4 regions of the Lysinibacillus sp. BF-4 genome follow, and region 1 is predicted to be linked to each of the others. Evidence: riboswitches for the same ligand, from Rfam matches in the RefSeq annotation. Region 1 holds a riboswitch; each other region holds the start of a gene.
The links. A riboswitch is a leader RNA that binds a small molecule or an ion and turns the genes downstream of it on or off. The one in region 1 is predicted to bind S-adenosylmethionine.
Positions count from the first base shown of each region.

Region 2: it holds a riboswitch for S-adenosylmethionine, as region 1 does, so the genes downstream of both, CH76_RS09795 (methionine ABC transporter ATP-binding protein) here and metK (methionine adenosyltransferase) in region 1, are expected to answer to the same signal.
Region 3: it holds a riboswitch for S-adenosylmethionine, as region 1 does, so the genes downstream of both, CH76_RS03865 (carboxymuconolactone decarboxylase family protein) here and metK (methionine adenosyltransferase) in region 1, are expected to answer to the same signal.
Region 4: it holds a riboswitch for S-adenosylmethionine, as region 1 does, so the genes downstream of both, CH76_RS03365 (bifunctional homocysteine S-methyltransferase/methylenetetrahydrofolate reductase) here and metK (methionine adenosyltransferase) in region 1, are expected to answer to the same signal.

Region 1 is NZ_JPUW01000002.1:102,235-106,450, forward strand. It holds gene CH76_RS02655 (alpha/beta hydrolase) at 1-619, opposite strand, end outside; gene CH76_RS02660 (gamma carbonic anhydrase family protein) at 755-1,267, shown strand; gene metK (methionine adenosyltransferase) at 1,324-2,520, opposite strand; SAM riboswitch class I at 2,753-2,872, opposite strand; gene pckA (phosphoenolpyruvate carboxykinase (ATP)) at 3,077-4,216, shown strand, end outside.
Region 2 is NZ_JPUW01000030.1:146-4,361, forward strand. It holds gene CH76_RS09785 (MetQ/NlpA family ABC transporter substrate-binding protein) at 1-733, opposite strand, end outside; gene CH76_RS09790 (methionine ABC transporter permease) at 785-1,453, opposite strand; gene CH76_RS09795 (methionine ABC transporter ATP-binding protein) at 1,450-2,469, opposite strand; SAM riboswitch class I at 2,555-2,659, opposite strand; gene CH76_RS09800 (thioredoxin family protein) at 2,719-3,018, opposite strand; gene CH76_RS09805 (toprim domain-containing protein) at 3,031-3,360, opposite strand; gene gcvH (glycine cleavage system protein GcvH) at 3,414-3,794, opposite strand; gene CH76_RS09815 (arsenate reductase family protein) at 3,876-4,216, opposite strand, start outside.
Region 3 is NZ_JPUW01000005.1:68,942-73,157, forward strand. It holds gene CH76_RS03855 (LLM class flavin-dependent oxidoreductase) at 1-836, opposite strand, end outside; gene CH76_RS03860 (tautomerase family protein) at 1,042-1,431, shown strand; gene CH76_RS03865 (carboxymuconolactone decarboxylase family protein) at 1,465-2,103, opposite strand; SAM riboswitch class I at 2,184-2,287, opposite strand; gene CH76_RS03870 (hypothetical protein) at 2,347-3,096, opposite strand; gene CH76_RS03875 (hypothetical protein) at 3,280-3,594, opposite strand; gene CH76_RS13455 (transglutaminase domain-containing protein) at 3,796-4,216, opposite strand, start outside.
Region 4 is NZ_JPUW01000004.1:29,161-33,376, reverse strand. It holds gene metH (methionine synthase) at 1-418, opposite strand, end outside; gene CH76_RS03365 (bifunctional homocysteine S-methyltransferase/methylenetetrahydrofolate reductase) at 411-2,252, opposite strand; SAM riboswitch class I at 2,330-2,431, opposite strand; gene hemG (protoporphyrinogen oxidase) at 2,589-3,965, opposite strand; gene CH76_RS03355 (tetratricopeptide repeat protein) at 3,962-4,216, opposite strand, start outside.

The DNA of each region.
Region 1 (4,216 bases):
GGTCGTTCTCCCCCGTCATCACAAGCACTGGCACGTTCGGAAATTTATGCGTCATTAAAATCGTAATATCACGTTGTAATAATTGTAACTCGCGATACCACTTCACTGATACGGTTGTATTGTAAGGAATGTCGTCGATAATTGTTTCGATTTTTTCACTGTCTTTTGTCAGCATAGCGATATCAATTTCATGTGTTACCTTCATGCTTGAAGTGAGCGCACTAATACTCGTTAATGCATTGACCATCTTTCCTGGTTGTAGTTTTAATTGTAACCAAGGTGACGTAAATATAACACCCGCTAATGGATATTTTTTACGCATTACCTGAATAGCAAGCAGTGCGCCAAGCCCATGACCGATGACAAATACAGGTAAATCATAAGAGAATGCCATCTTCATTAATTTTTTCACATGCAGGTCATAACGTTCAAAACTCTCGTCATGCGCCTGTAAATTACGATTTAATTCACCATGACCCGGCAAGTCACCTGTTAACACGTGATAGCCTTCGCCTCGCAGTTGCTCAATTAACCAAGCATACCAACCATGATGCTCATAAGCACCATGGATAATCGTAACAACTGCCCTTGGCTGCCCTTCAGCTTCCCACTTCCACATAATTTTATCCCCCTTAATTATCACTTCTCTATTTTCTATTATAACGAATATTTACAAAACATTAATTTACTATTTGCTTTAATTTCAGCTTTTGATACGATATGAGTACATTGTGTAAAGGTGAGGTGTATTTTATTGATATATCCGTATAAAGGTAAACAACCTACTATTGATGATTCTGTTTTCATTGCTGACTACGCCGTTGTCACAGGCGACGTCACGATTGGTGCTGAGACATCCATTTGGTATAACGCAGTTATTCGTGGTGATGTTTCACCAACGATTATCGGCAAACGCGTAAGCATTCAAGATAATTGTTGCTTACATCAAAGCCCTAGCTTTCCACTCATTATTGAGGATGAGGTAACTGTCGGACACCAAGTAACCCTCCATAGTTGTACAATTCGCAATAATGCATTAATTGGTATGGGTTCTATTATATTAGATGGCGCGGAAATTGGCGAAGGTGCTTTTATTGGCGCAGGCAGTTTAGTGCCCCCTGGCAAGGTAATACCACCAAATACATTAGCACTTGGCAGACCTGCTAAAGTTGTGCGCGAACTTAACGACGAGGACAAAAAAGATATGGCACGCATCGTACGAGAGTATGTCGAAAAGGGTAGCTACTACAAAGCAATGCAAAAATAAAAAAGAGCTGTTTTCAATGCTCGATAAATTATCAGAACATTGAAAACAGCGTTATCTTACAGACCAGCTTTTTGCTTTAACTGCTCAGCAATTGTTGTATCTTCCCACGGAAGAGCAACATCAGTACGACCAAAATGTCCGTATGCTGCGGTTTGTTTATAAATTGGACGACGTAAGTCTAGCATTTCAATAATACCTGCTGGGCGTAAGTCAAATAATTCACGCACCCAAGTTACTAAATCGCTTTCCGAAACTTTGCCTGTCCCAAATGTATCGACTGCAATTGACACGGGCTGTGCAACACCAATTGCATAAGCAAGTTGCACTTCTGCGCGGTCAGCAAGGCCAGCAGCGACAATATTTTTAGCTACGTAACGTGCTGCATAAGCTGCAGAACGGTCTACTTTAGTGGCATCCTTACCAGAGAAAGCACCACCACCGTGACGTGCATAACCACCGTACGTATCTACAATGATTTTGCGACCTGTTAAACCAGCGTCACCTTTTGGTCCGCCAATAACAAAGCGACCTGTTGGATTAATGAAGTATTTAGTCGCGTCATCTAATAAAGCTGCATCTACGATTGGTGCAATGACTACACGTTTAATATCTTCTTGGATTTGCTCTAATGTAATAGCTTCATCATGTTGTGTTGAAATAACAATCGTATCCACACGTACTGGATTATTATTTTCGTCATATTCAACAGTAACTTGTGTTTTGCCATCAGGACGTAAATAACCTAGCTCGCCTGATTTACGCACTGCTGTTAAACGGTGTGCAAGTTTGTGTGCTAAGCTAATTGGTAGAGGCATAAGCTCTGGTGTTTCGTTACATGCGTAACCAAACATTAATCCTTGGTCACCTGCACCAATAGCTTCGATTGCTGCGTCTGTCATTGTACCTTCACGTGCTTCTAATGCTTGGTCAACACCTTGTGCAATATCAGGTGATTGCTCGCCAATAGCTGTTAGGACAGCAAGGTTTTCGGCATCAAAGCCATATTTACCGCGTGTATAGCCAATTTCTTCGACTGTGGCGCGTACAACACCTTGAATATCTACGTACGTTGAAGTTGTAATTTCACCAGCTACAAGAACAAGCCCTGTAGTTACTGTTGTTTCGCATGCTACACGAGCACTTGGATCTTTCGCTAAAATAGCGTCTAAAATGGCATCTGAAATTTGGTCACAGATTTTATCCGGATGACCTTCTGTTACACTCTCAGATGTAAAAAGACGTCGGTTTGTCATTAAAATTTCCTCCTAGTATGTTTGCGCAATTTACGCATTGATACGGTACTCTTCCCATGTTAGTTCGTAGTGAACAACAAAGCCGTTAGTTGCTTTTAACACAAGGATTACAGAAAGGTACTTTAATAAGGAAAATGGGAGTACATAACTTATTAAATATCGAAGAAACAAAAAAACCCTTCGCTCACATTAACTTGCGTGAGGAAAGGAGTTGACGTTTTGTATCCTTTCACTCTTATCGTTCAAGGGTAGTCCCCTTGCATTCAGGTTAAGCACCAACACCTTATATAAAAATATAATGCAGGTTGCCGGGTTTCATAGGGCCTGACCCTCCACCAGCTCGGGATAAGAGTATCCGTTCGCCATCAATGTTACGTAATGCGCTCAGCAATGTCAAATATTTTTTGTCCATTTTGCGAAAGTATGAATATTTTTCACATGCTTTTCGCATAATTAGTATAGATTATTAAATCAAATGTGTTATACTAATTTTGAAATTAGGAAACTCTCCCCAAACTATTTTGGGAATACGATAAAAAAGGATGGTATGTAAGCGATGAATTCAGTAGATATCCATAACGAACTGAAGGAATTATTAAGCGGTAGCAATATTCAAGATCAACTTTCTGTAGCACAACTTGTTGAGAAATCAACAGCTCGTGGTGAAGCTAAACTATCAGCTGACGGAGCAGTTTGTGCTGAAACAGGCAAATATACAGGCCGTTCACCTAAAGATAAATATATGGTTGAAGAAGAAGGCTCTAAGGATAAAATTGACTGGGGTAAAGTTAACCGTCCGATTTCTGCAGAGGTATTCGATAAATTATACACTAAAGTAGTGAACTATTTAAAAGCTAAAGACGAAGTTTTCGTATTTAATGGCTTTGCTGGTGCTGATAAAGATAGCCGCCTAAGCATTAAAGTAGTAAACGAATATGCTTGGCATAACCTTTTCTGCCACCAATTATTCATTCGCCCTACTGCAAACGAATTAGCAGCACATGTTGCTGACTTTACAATCGTTTCTGCGCCAACATTCCATGCTAACCCTGAGATTGATGGTACAAACTCTGAAACATTCATTATTGTTTCATTAGAAAAGAAAATCATTTTAATCGGTGGTACAGAGTACGCTGGCGAAATGAAAAAATCAATTTTCGGTATCATGAACTACTTATTACCAGAGCAAGGCATTTTACCAATGCACTGTTCAGCTAACGTAGGTGAAGCTGGCGACGTTGCTTTATTCTTCGGCCTATCAGGTACAGGTAAAACAACTTTATCTGCTGATGCTGACCGTAAATTAATTGGTGATGATGAGCATGGCTGGTCTGACAACGGTGTATTTAACATCGAAGGCGGCTGCTACGCAAAAACAATCAACCTTTCAGCAGAAAAAGAACCAGAAATTTATAATGCTATCCGCTTCGGTTCAGTATTAGAAAACGTAGTAATCGATCCCAAAACACGCATCGCTGATTACGATGATGGCTCTTTAACAGAAAACACTCGTGTAGCGTACCCAATTCACTACATTGACAATATCGTAACACCATCGGTTGCAGGTCACCCGAAAACAATCGTCTTCTTAACAGCTGACGCATTCGGCGTATTACCTCCAATCTCAAAATTAACAAAAGAGCAAGCAATGTACCACTTCTTAAGTGGCTTTACATCTAAATTAGCAGGTACTGAG
Region 2 (4,216 bases), on a different contig from region 1:
TGATGTTTACATATGGTGACTCTGCATCTTCAAGCGCAATCGCTTCTTTCATAGGGTTAATACCGTGATCAAGTGCGAAGTTAGAATTAATTAATACTGCGTCACCCTCATTGTTTTGGTACATTTGTACAAGCATTTCTGGAGAAGTACCATCATCAAATTTAAAGTTTTTTGGGTTTTCAGCGATGTCTGAGATTTCAGCTTTTACTTTATCAACGCCATCTTTTAATTTGATTAAGCCTTTTGCTTCAAGTAATGCAAGCATACGACCATGGTCAGCTACTGAGCTACTTAATAAAATTGTTGCACCTTCAGGTAGCTCTTCTAATGTTTTATAATCTTGTGAGTAAATACCGATTGGCTCGATATGTACACCACCTGCGTTAGCAAAATCATAACCATTATCTGCAACCTGTCCTTCAAAATACGGAATGTGTTGGAAGAAGTTAGCGTCTAAGTCGCCAGACTCTAAATCTTGGTTAGGTAATACATAGTCTGTGTACGTTTCAATTTTTAAGTCGATGCCTTTGTCAGCTAATAACGGTTTAGCTTGTTCTAAAATAACCGCATGAGGATTATCTGAAGCACCTACTGTTAATGTTGTTTCTTCTTTTTTCGTTTCATCATCAGTTGTAGCTGTTTGTTCGTCTTTTTTGTCTTTATCGCTTGCGCCACAAGCTGCTAATGCTAGCACAAGTACTGATAATACTAAAAATGATAACCACTTTTTCATTTGTTGCACTCCCTTTGTGTTTTATATGTTATCGACAATTGTCGGCATAACCTAACGTTTATCAACCTTAGCAGTAATAAAGTCACCAATCCATTGAATAATAAATACGATTAAAACAATAATTACGGTAGCCACTAACATGACATCTGTACGTGCACGCTGAAAACCTTGCATATACGCCAAGTGACCAAGACCACCTGCACCAATTATACCAGCCATTGCTGTATACCCTACAAGTGCTACTGCTGTTACTGTAATGCCTGAAATTAAAGCAGGTAATGACTCGGGAATCAGCACTTTAAAAATAATCGTTGATGTTTTAGCTCCCATTGAACGAGCTGCTTCGATGACACCTTTATCAATTTCTTTTAAAGCAATCAACACCATACGTGCATAAAACGGAGCAGCACCGATAATTAATACGGGTAGCGCTGCCGTAGGTCCACGCATTGTGCCAAATAAAAACTTGGTAAACGGCACTAATAAAATAATTAAAATGATAAATGGTATCGAACGAAAAATATTGACGAATGAGCCTGTTAAAAAGTAAACAACTTTATTTGCCCATACATTATTAGGTGAAGTCAAAAACAATAAAATACCTAGCGCTAGCCCTAAAATAAAGGTAATTACAGTAGCTGCAACTGTCATATAAATTGTTTCATACATTGCCTCGAGCATCTTATCTAGTTGCACATTAGGAAACCACTCAGCTATCATGACATTACCTCCGTTTGGACATCCACATTGCGTAAAAATGCTAAGGATTGTTCGATATTTTTGGCGTCGCCATCAATATGTACGACTAATGTGCCGTACGGTCCTGACTTTGTTTGTGAGATGTTACCATGCACTACGCTAACGCTAACATCATATTGTTTTACTAACTGCGAAATTACAGGCTCCTCTGTACGCTCCCCTACAAATACTAATTTAATTAACTGCCCTGTTGGGTAATGGGCACGAATTGTCGCAAATGTTGCGTTCGTATCCTCTGTACCCGTTAACTGCGAAACAAATCGTTTTGTGATGGGTGCTTGGGGATTACGAAATACTTGGAGCACTTCGCCAGCTTCCACTACTTTACCCGCTTCCATAACCGCTACACGATTACAGATTTTTTGAATGACATGCATTTCGTGGGTAATTAACACAATTGTTAAACCAAGACGTTCGTTAATGTCTACAAGTAAATCTAAAATAGCGTCTGTTGTTTCAGGATCAAGCGCACTTGTCGCTTCGTCACATAATAAAACTTCGGGGTTATTGGCTAACGCGCGCGCAATGCCTACACGTTGCTTTTGACCACCTGATAGCTGCGATGGATAGGCGCTACCACGACCATCCAAACCAACAAGGCTAATTAACTCCTTAACGCGTGCCTCCCGCTGTGCTTTAGGCACACCCGCAATCTCTAATGGAAAGGCAATATTGTCTTCAACAGTGCGTGACCATAATAAATTAAAGTGCTGAAAAATCATACTGACTTTTTGGCGCGCCTCGCGTAGTTCTTTACCTTTAATATGCGAAAAGCGTAAGTCATTAACGATAACCTCACCATCAGTAGGTTGTTCTAAGCCATTTAATAAACGAATTAGCGTACTTTTACCTGCACCACTATAACCAATGATGCCAAAAATCTCGCCTTTATTAATTGTTAGACTTACTTGATCAACTGCTGTGAGAGGACCGCTTTTTGTTGTATATTTTTTTACAATGTTTTTTAGTGTAATCATGAGCGTCAACCTCCTTAGTAGTAAAAACCCCTCCACTGTGTAAATAGGTGGAGGGGTTTGACGTAATCTATACGTGTAAACCGACCACTCATCTGTCAAAGATTGCTCTTTGTGTGAATTGGCACCTTTTCACTTTCGTGTTGGTTGCCGGGCTTCATAGGGCACTTCCCTCCGCCTCTCTTGATAAGAGTTCGATATATGTTTGTTGTTGTTATGAGACACTTTACCATGTACATTTTACAGTGTCAATTAGTTTTTTAACAATTCGTACAAATAAGGTACAGATTGAAAAGCATAGACCTTTTCAGTAATTTTTCCGTCGTCTACAATTAGTAAGCAAGGTACACTTTCAATTTCATATGTCATTGCCAATTGCTCCTCAAAATTTAAATCGAGTGCGCCAACTTTACGATGTGGCACCAAGTGCTTCACAACTTCCATCATGCGCGAGGCCACCTGACACGTACCACACATCGGTGTGTAAACGTAGAGTGCCGCCTTACCCTCTGCCTTATATTGCTCAAATTGCTCTTTTGTCCATTGTTCCATATTGCCACAACCTTATATCCTATCAATTTTCACACGTATGCCTTCACGCGCTAATACATTTGCTAAAAAGCGTTTGGGTGTCTCTGCTACTTGCTTATACATTTTAGTAGTTTGAAGCTGTATTGCCTCAGGATACGTGCGCATCATGAGCTTACGTAAGGCATCCCCTGATTTATCAGCATCAAAAAATGTGTAGAGTGTGTAGTGCTCATAAGGTGCTAGTAGCTCCTCAAGTGCCGTTTGCCCGATTGTACCATTCGTACAAACAATCGTCACGTCCTCCGCTAATACACGTTGCAAGCGCTCTTTATCCGAGCGTCCCTCAACAATAAGACACTTCATACCAACGCCTCCTATAAAAAAACGCCTCCGAAAAATTCGGGGGCGCTGTGTGATTATTCTTGTGTCATTTCGTCGTACTTGTCAGCATCCATTAAATCATCAAGTTGTGCTGCATCAGAAAGCTCAACTACTACCATCCACGCTTGCTCATAAGGAGACTCATTTACGTATTCTGGATTGTCTTCAAGCTCTGCGTTAACTTCTACAACTTTACCTGAAACAGGTGCATATAACTCTGAAACTGTTTTAACAGATTCAACGCTACCGAATGGCTCGTCGATTGTTACTGTATCGCCAACTTCTGGTAGCTCAACGAAAACGATATCGCCTAGCTCAGATTGTGCGAAGTGTGTAATACCGATACGTGCTTTGCCGTCTTCTACTTTTACCCATTCGTGTTCTTCAGAATAACGTAAGTCTTTAGGTGTTGTCATGTCAAAAACCCCTCCATTTTAAATGATACTTTGCACTTTAAGTTTGCCATATTTGCTAAACAAAAACAAGCATGACAAACCTTAGCGCCAAGTTTGTTCAAACGTTTCTTCGTTAAAGCCCAATGTTACCTTTTGGCCATCTGTTACGATAGGTCGCTTGATTAGCATACCGTCTGATGCAAGGAGCGCTAATTGCTCATCCTCCGTCATAGTAGCTAGCTTATCTTTTAAGCCTAGCTCACGATATTTCATGCCTGATGTGTTAAAAAACTTTTTTAATGGCAACTCACTTGCCTGCCAAATCGCCTTTAGCTCCTCAGCACTTGGTGTAGCCTCCACAATATGCACCGCTTCAAAAGCTACATCCTGTTGCTCTAACCATTTTTTTGCTTTACGGCAACTTGTGCAATTTGGATATTGAA
Region 3 (4,216 bases), on a different contig from region 1:
ATTTTAACATCCTCACGTTTGCGTCCATACTTTGCAAGACGCGCTGTAATATCCGCAATAAATGCCTGCAACTCAGCCACCGCATTTTTTTGGTTTTGCGTATTTGTAAAAATACCCTCCGCATGTTTTGCCGCAAACTCACGACCACGTGGTGAAGCGCCTGCTTGAAATAGTAAAGGCGTACGTTGCTTAGATGGCTCAACTAAGTGCACACCAGGTACAGTAAAGTAATTGCCTTCATGTGCAATTGCCTGTACTTTGTGTGGATTGCTGTAATGCGTCGTCTTCTCGACTGCGCCGTCTTGCCAGCTTTGCTCCCATAATTTATACACGACATCCAAATACTCCTCCGCTCGCTCATAACGCTCATCATGCGGAATTAAACCCGCAAGCCCTAAATTAATCGCTTCGCTCTCTAAATACGAGGTTACAATATTCCAACCAATGCGCCCATCTGTTAAGTGATCTAATGTCGAATACTGGCGCGCCAATTGGTAAGGCGGGATATACGTAGCTGATGCCGTAATCGCAAAGCCTAGACGTTTAGTTGCCGCAGCCATAGCTGATACCGCAAGCAAAGGATCATGTGCTGGTACTTGTACCGCTTGTGCGAGAGCCGCTTCATTACTTGCCTGATAGACATCATAAACGCCAATCACATCCGCTAAAAATAACGCATCAAATTTACCGCGTTCTAATGTCTTTGCTAAATCCGTCCAGTAGGCAAGCGTGCCATGCGCCTCTCCGTTATGTGTGGGGTAGCGCCAAAGCCCTGCTGCGTGTGGCGATACCGAATTTTGTGTAAAACCATTTAAATGAATTTGTTTTTTTGTCATTATTATTTCCTCCTCATTCTTTAGCTGTTGCTAGTTGGGGAAAGCACCATGCCTTAGCTGGTTGCTGTTGAAGTCATTAGCCCCCAAGACTTCCTTCAAACTCACAATAAGGTAAATATTTTTTCTGAATAGTAAGTTTTTTCTTGCTATAAAGCCTACTTATCTACTACACTATGAGTATCACATAGATGAGGAGTAGATTAAGATGCCACTTATTAAATTTGATATAATTGAGGGTCGCTCACCTGAGCAACTACAAACATTACTTGATGCCGCTCACGAAGCAATGGTCAATGCCTTTCAAGTGCCTGCGCGTGACCGCTACCAAATTGTGCACCAACACCCTGCTAACGAAATGATTATCGAGGACACAGGGCTTGGCTTTACACGCACAAAGGATGTTGTTGTATTAACTGTCACTAGCCGTCCTCGCACAGCTGAGCAAAAGCAAGCCTTTTACCAACAAACGGTTGAGGCCCTGCATACTAAATGCGGCATTGACCCACAAGACATCATGATTTCCATCGTTACCAATCGTGACGAAGACTGGAGCTTTGGTGTAGGCGAAGCACAGTTTTTAACCGGCAAACTATAACGTACTGAGCATAGGCCTAGCGCTTATGCTTTTTTATTGAAAAGCATTTAGCACGTTAATGCTGTGAGCAAAAGCGCTCCCTGCATTCAAAGCACTCGCTACAAAAACAGTTTCGGCTAACTCCTCTGCTGTAACGCCCTGCGCCTTTGCATTCGTTACATGTAGCTCAATGCAGTATGGGCAACCTGTAATATGAGCAATAGCTACCGCAATAATTTCTTTTTCTTTTGCTGTTAATACGCCTGGTGCTACTGCCTCATTAGAAAAATTAATAAACGTAGTAAAAGCTTCTGGTGCTAGCTTTTGTAAAGCGCCTGTCTTTGCAAAATAGGCCTTTTCATAAAGCCCTTCGTCCGTTGCACCTTCATAAGCACGCAAGCTGTTAGCGCTATGAGCAAAGGCACTACCTGCTTTTAAGGCTGTCGCTACAAAAATGGCTTCTGCCGCTTCTTCCTTAGTCACGCCTGCTTGCTGAGCTGCGCCTGTATGGATTTCGATGCAGTACGGGCAACCTGTTACAGTTGCACTGGCAATAGCAATCGTTTCTTTTAGTTTGGCTGATAGTGCGCCGTCTTTAAATACTGCCGCATTCCACTTATGAAACGCTTGATTAGGGCGCTGTGCTAATTGATTAAGTTGACCTAACTTCGAAATATCTGCTTTGTTATACATAATTAATCTCCTCTCAACAACAAAAGCCCCCCTCTCTTTGAATAGCTCAAAGAAGAGGGAGGCTTTGCTCCGTTTGTTACTCCTCATCTTTCAAGCTTGGCTTGCTGGACTTAGCACCTTTGTGTATACCACCGGTTGCTGCGGGATCATAGGACCAGTTCCTCCCCCGAACTCTTTATAAGGATTTTGTTGTTGATGACTATACTAAACGCTTTAACCTGGTAAGTCAATACGTTTTATTATTTATTCTGAAAATTCTTTTTTATGTTGTGCAATTAATGCTGACTGCCGCGCGATATAACGACGATGCGCTAATGGGTTTGCTTGTAGCTTTTGCCACTGCTCTAGCGCTAACTCAATCGTATCGTTACTGTCCTCACACATTAAGCCTTGGCGTAGTGCCGCTACAATTGTAGGCAGCGCTACTTTTTTAGTAAGCCACTGTGCCTTCTGTGACTCAATATAATGAATCTCACTTACAGTTAACGCCCGACCAAGCGCTTCAATCATAGCTTGGTAAACACGCTTAAGGCGCTCTGTCTCCCACTCAAGCATAGCTGCTTCAGCTACTGCTTGCTGACAGTCAGCTAACGTTTTAGTAAATACCACACCCTCTAAGCAAATCTCATAGCACAGCTCATGTTTAAGTATGGGGCGACGATAACTCGTCACTTCATTTACTTTTGCATCATAAATACAAGTAAAACTAATAGACGAAAAATCATAGCTATGTACGGCAGGTAGCTCGTTTAGCTGATGGGCATAGTCTTCGTGCAAGTGCGCGCCTTGTTGCTGTAGTGCCGTTACTGTAAAACTGCCCGCATCATAATGATGATGGATTTTATAGTAGCGCTGTTGTAATTGCTCATTGCCAGTTAGCGTTAAGCCGACAGCCTCGCTCCAGCTAGTTATGTAATAAATCCGTGTATCTAACGTATTTTGTATTGCGCGCTCTACAGCCGCCAATACATCATTTACTGTTCTATTATTCATTATCTAACCTCCTTCACAATTTATTACTTCCTTCATTATAGAACCTTTGTTCGTATTTTTCAAGCGTGGTGCAATGAAAAAAGAACCTATCTCTTATTATAGGTCCTTCCTCATAAATTAGCTTTCAATTAATTTAAGCTGTATGCAAACTAAAAATACGCGACTCCTAAGAGCCGCGTATTTTTAACGCACGCGTATTGCTACTGTACCCTTATCTTGCGGCACCCACTTGCTATCACGCATCACAAGTATATAGGTCGTAGTGTAATGCCATTTTCCTACTGTTTGGTTGAACTTGAGTGTAAGATCATCGCCATTGTTGAAAAAGCGTTGTGTAATAGCACCATCTTGCCCAGCGCCCATCTTCCACATTACCTCTACAATACCTGAGCCTTCCTTGCCATAATAGGGCGTAGCGATGATATGTGTGTTTTCGAACTTTGCCTTTGTAAAACCTGTCGTAATCGTCACATCCGTATCAGGCTTTTTATCATACACTAAAAAGATGCCGTAATGCTGAGACAGCTCAACTTGTGATGCCTCTTTAATACGTACTACTGGTTCCTTGCTATGCTCGCCTTATGTATTATAACGAGCCTACACTGTACGTGCAGCTTTCACCGCATACAGCGTGCCATCAATCTAGCTATTACTATTTCCCCACAACTATTATACCTATAAGCTGTCGAAAATTTCAATCTAGCGTGCAATGGTAAATTTCATACTTTGCGGCACAAGCTTGTGGTGTGTGCTCGCTACATCATCAAGCATTAAGTAATAGGTCTCGCCCGCTTGGTAAGGCGCTGCTGGACGAATGGTTAAGCTCGTACCTTGATTAACAATGGTCGTCGTAACGCGTTGCCCATACTTATCAAGCACATATACACCACTCACACTAGTAGCTGGATTACTTAATGTTACTGTCCAAACTTTAGTGGCAGGGATATTAGCCATAGCTTGTAATGGCTCAACACCCTTAATTGGGTAACTCATCGGCTCTAATGGTTTTACTACATGTACTTTATACTGTAGGGTTTGCCCTTCAAAGCTCGCTACTACTTCAGCCGCTCCTGCTTGTGAAAAATGCACCATATCATTAGCACGTACTGCACCGCTTAGC
Region 4 (4,216 bases), on a different contig from region 1:
GCGTTTCAAACGTTACACCACCTGTTACGGATAATGTTTTAGTCGTCGGCCCCATTGCGCCAACCACATAGCGTGGGTGCTCCTCTGTCGATACTGCATCTACTGCCTCGCGCGCAAGTTGAGCAGCACGAATATTAATCTCCTCTGCTCTGTCGCCAATATCATAATCATCCAATACCAGTGGTGTAGCACCAAATGTATTTGTACAAATTAAATCAGCGCCTGCCGCTAAATATTGTCCATGAATTTTTAACAGCACATCAGGTCGCGTTAATACAAGGTTTTCATTACAGCCATCTAATGCCTCACCACCAAAATCATCCTCGCTTAGCTTTTCGTTTTGTAGCATTGTGCCCATTGCGCCGTCCATTACTAAAATGCGTTGCTCTAGTTGTTGTTGTATCGTCTGCTTAGCCATTAATCGAAACCCCTTTTGCCGCTTCATCCATTTCCTTAATGTGAGCGATTAATTGTAATGTCATATCATATCGTAAAAATGGTGTAATTAAATAAATGCCTTTAAAGTATTTGGCTGCTGTATCTAACAGTTCTTTCGCAATAGCGATGCCTTCTTGTGTGGCGCGCTCCTTATCCTCACCACAATCGCGCATGCGTGTAAGTACTTCATCTGACAGCTTAATGCCAGGTACTTCATGATGTAAAAACTCGGCACTACGATAGCTAGTTACAGGCATAATACCAATATAAATTGGTACACTTAAATGCTTCGTTGCCTCGTAGGTTTCGATAATTTTTTCCTTTGTATAGACAGGCTGCGAAATAAAGTAATCTGCGCCGTGTTCAATTTTTTTCTCTAGGCGTGGCACAGCTCGTGCTACTACACGCACGTTTGGATTAAAAGCCGCCGCCACCGAAAAGTTTGCCTTTTTACGTAAAGGTTTGCCTGAAAACGAAATGCCCTCGTTTAATTGCTTAATCAGCGCAATCAGTTCAAAGGAAGTAACATCATAAACACTCGTTGCCCCTGGGAAGTCGCCAACCTTTGTTGGATCACCCGTTACAGCTAAAATATCATGAATGCCTAATGCATTTAGCCCCATTAAATGTGATTGTAGCCCAATTAAATTACGATCTCGACACGTAATATGTGTTAATGGACGTACACCCTTCTCTTTAATCATTGCGCCCATTGCAATATTACTAATACGCGGAGACGCAAGGGAGTTATCAGCCATCATCACTACATCAGCACCTGCCGCATACAGTTGTTCTGAGCCTTTAATAAAGCCCTCCACCTCTAAATGCCTTGGTGTATCAAGTTCCACAATAATCGAGCGCTCCTGTTTTGCCTTCTCATGAAGCGGTTTTACAGTACGTGGCTCAGCCTCGCGCACAAAGTCCACTGCAATTTGGCGCTTGGGCTTCTCGTTAATAGGTGTTAAACTCGCTACGTGTTTTTTAACAGCAGCAATATGTTTTGGTGTTGTGCCACAACAACCACCAATTAAGCGCACACCTTGCTTACATAATGTTGCTGCAGCTCGTCCAAAGTAATCATACTCCGACTCATAAACAATCCTACCGTCCTCTACATCAAGCAATGACGCATTCGGATAGGTGGATAAAAAAGCGTGCTGTGGCAAATCTACCTGCTCAAAAGCCTGTATCGTATGAAACGGACCAAGACGGCAGTTAACACCTACCACATCTGCACCACATCGTTCTAACTCTGTTAGTGCTTCATTGAGTGGCTTACCATTTTGAAGCACACCTACTTCATGCATGGATACCTGTGCAATAATGGGTAGCGTCGTCATCTCACGTAGTAGCTCAAGTGTTGCCACTAGCTCATCAAAATCATAATATGTTTCGAGTAATAACCCATCCACACCCTCCGTTAAAAATACTGTAGCTTGCGCTTTTACCCCTTGCAAAATTTCCGTTAGTGTAACATCCGTCTTACGAATATCACGAATCCCACCAATTGTACCTAATACATATACGTTACCATCCGCTGCCTTTTTAGCTAAATGTGTTGCTGCTTTATTAATCTCTGTTACTTTATCCGCAAGCCCATAACGCGCTAACTTTATAGCATTTGCGCCGTACGTATTTGTTTGAATGACATCTGCACCTGCCGCAATGTATTCATTATGGATTTTCTCTACTAGTGCTGGCTGTAATAAATTTAATTCTTCATGGCATGATGCTAAACCTGTCGCGTACAGCATCGTTCCCATCGCACCATCACCCACAACAATTGATGTTTGTAATTTTTCAAGCAAGCCCATACCTTATTCCTCCTAAAGTAAAATAAAAAAGCCCTCTTTTTATGTACAAAAAAGAGGGCTACGCATCGTATGTTTCCTCCTCATCTGCCTAGTAATTCACTAGCTGGATTTAGCACCTGACATCGCTGTTGGTTGCTGAAGCTTCGTAGGGCCAGTCCCTCCGCTTCTCTCGATAAGAATGTTATGAAATTTCTAACTATTGTGAAGTATCATATCGCTAGGGCTCACTCACGTCAATACTATTATGCATTTCTAACAAAAAATGCTACCTATTGTACAGATGTTATCGTTTACAAAAAATCCACCAGTGCAAGTAAGGCACTGGTGGATTTCAATTTATAATTCGTTAGCGACCTTTTCGCCAATTGTTTTACCATTTTGAATGCAGGCGCCAATGCCTACACCATAATACGAACAACCCGCTAAATAAATCGTTGGGTAGTGTTCAGCCATTTTTTGCTCCAAGCCTTGTAGCGCATCTCGATGAGCTAAATCATAGCGTGGCATTTGGTTCGTCCATTTTGTAACATTAACAACACTTGGCTCTGCATCAATACCTAAGCTATTTTTCACGTCAGCGATACCTATTGCAGTAAGCTCGTCCTCCGTCATTGCCTCTAGCTCCTCATAGCGTGCATTTATATTTTTATAAAATAAGCGTACTAATAAATTACCTTGTGCTGAAGTATGTTTCCACTTGCGGCTTGTCCAAGTTGCGGCATTACACACGACATTTGTATTATCCGATACAATATAGCCTGTGCCGTCTGCTGGTAATAGCGCATCCGGTACAGTAAAACCTAAATACATTGTAATCACTGAAGCTGTCGTAAATTTTGTAAAATATGGCTGCAAGGCTTCGCTTGGCAATAACTTTGCAATGGCATCATTTGGCAGCGCCAATACAATAGCATCTGCAGTCAGTGTTTCGCGGTTTGTTAAATGAAGTGTACGTCCTTCTTCAATTGTTTCTACACCCGTACCTAGCTTTACATCAACATCTGTTAACGTTTCAACAATTCGATATAACAAACTATCTAATCCTTTTTTAAAGGAAATAAACTTTTTGTCAGCAGCACGTGAAAATTGCGCCTTATTCGCTTCAAAACCTTTAATAATACTGCCAAAATCATTTTTATAATCAATTAAATAGGGCAGTGTAGAAGCGATGGATAACTCGTTTAAGTTACCTGAGTAAACGCCTGATAGTACAGGAGCAATTTGTTTTTGTACTAGCTCTTCACCTAAGTAATACGTTAAAAATTCGCCAATCGAGCTTTCTTTCGTAAAGCTTTTGTTTGGCATATGTAAATCTTTTAGCGCCTCTGCCTTACCCTCTGCTGATACTAATGTACTCGCCTCTAGTGAAGCTAATGACATCGGGATACCAAAAGTTGAGTCCTTCGGGATAGCGTGCAGTTCATTATTCGTATAAATAAATGATGTACCTGTTTCGTTATAAACTAGCTCATCCTCATAATCAACCTCACGTACTAATTCAATAACACCTGGGTGACGCGCTACAATAGAGTCTGCACCTGTCTCCATAATAAAGCCGTCTTGCGCTTCACTATGGATTTTTCCACCAAGGTATTCATTTTTTTCAATGAGTACGAGTTTAACATCCAATTTTTTTTCGTGTACTTGACGTTGCAAGTAATGCATTGTGCATACGCCGGTAATCCCGCCACCTACTACTGCTACTGTTTTCATTTTTCATTTTCTCCCTTCATACGTTCAATTGCTTCTGCTTGCTCACACCAATATTTAGCACGTGTGGCATCCGCCTTTACACCTAAACCTAGTTCGTAAATTTCCTCTAAGCGACGGCATGACAAAATATCTCCTCGGCTTGCAGCCTCCTCATACCAAAAGCGTCCCTTAGCGTAATCAATCTCGCCGTCTTGCTCATTGTTATAAATATAACCAAGATTATATTGCGCATCGAGATGTCCTTGCTGTGC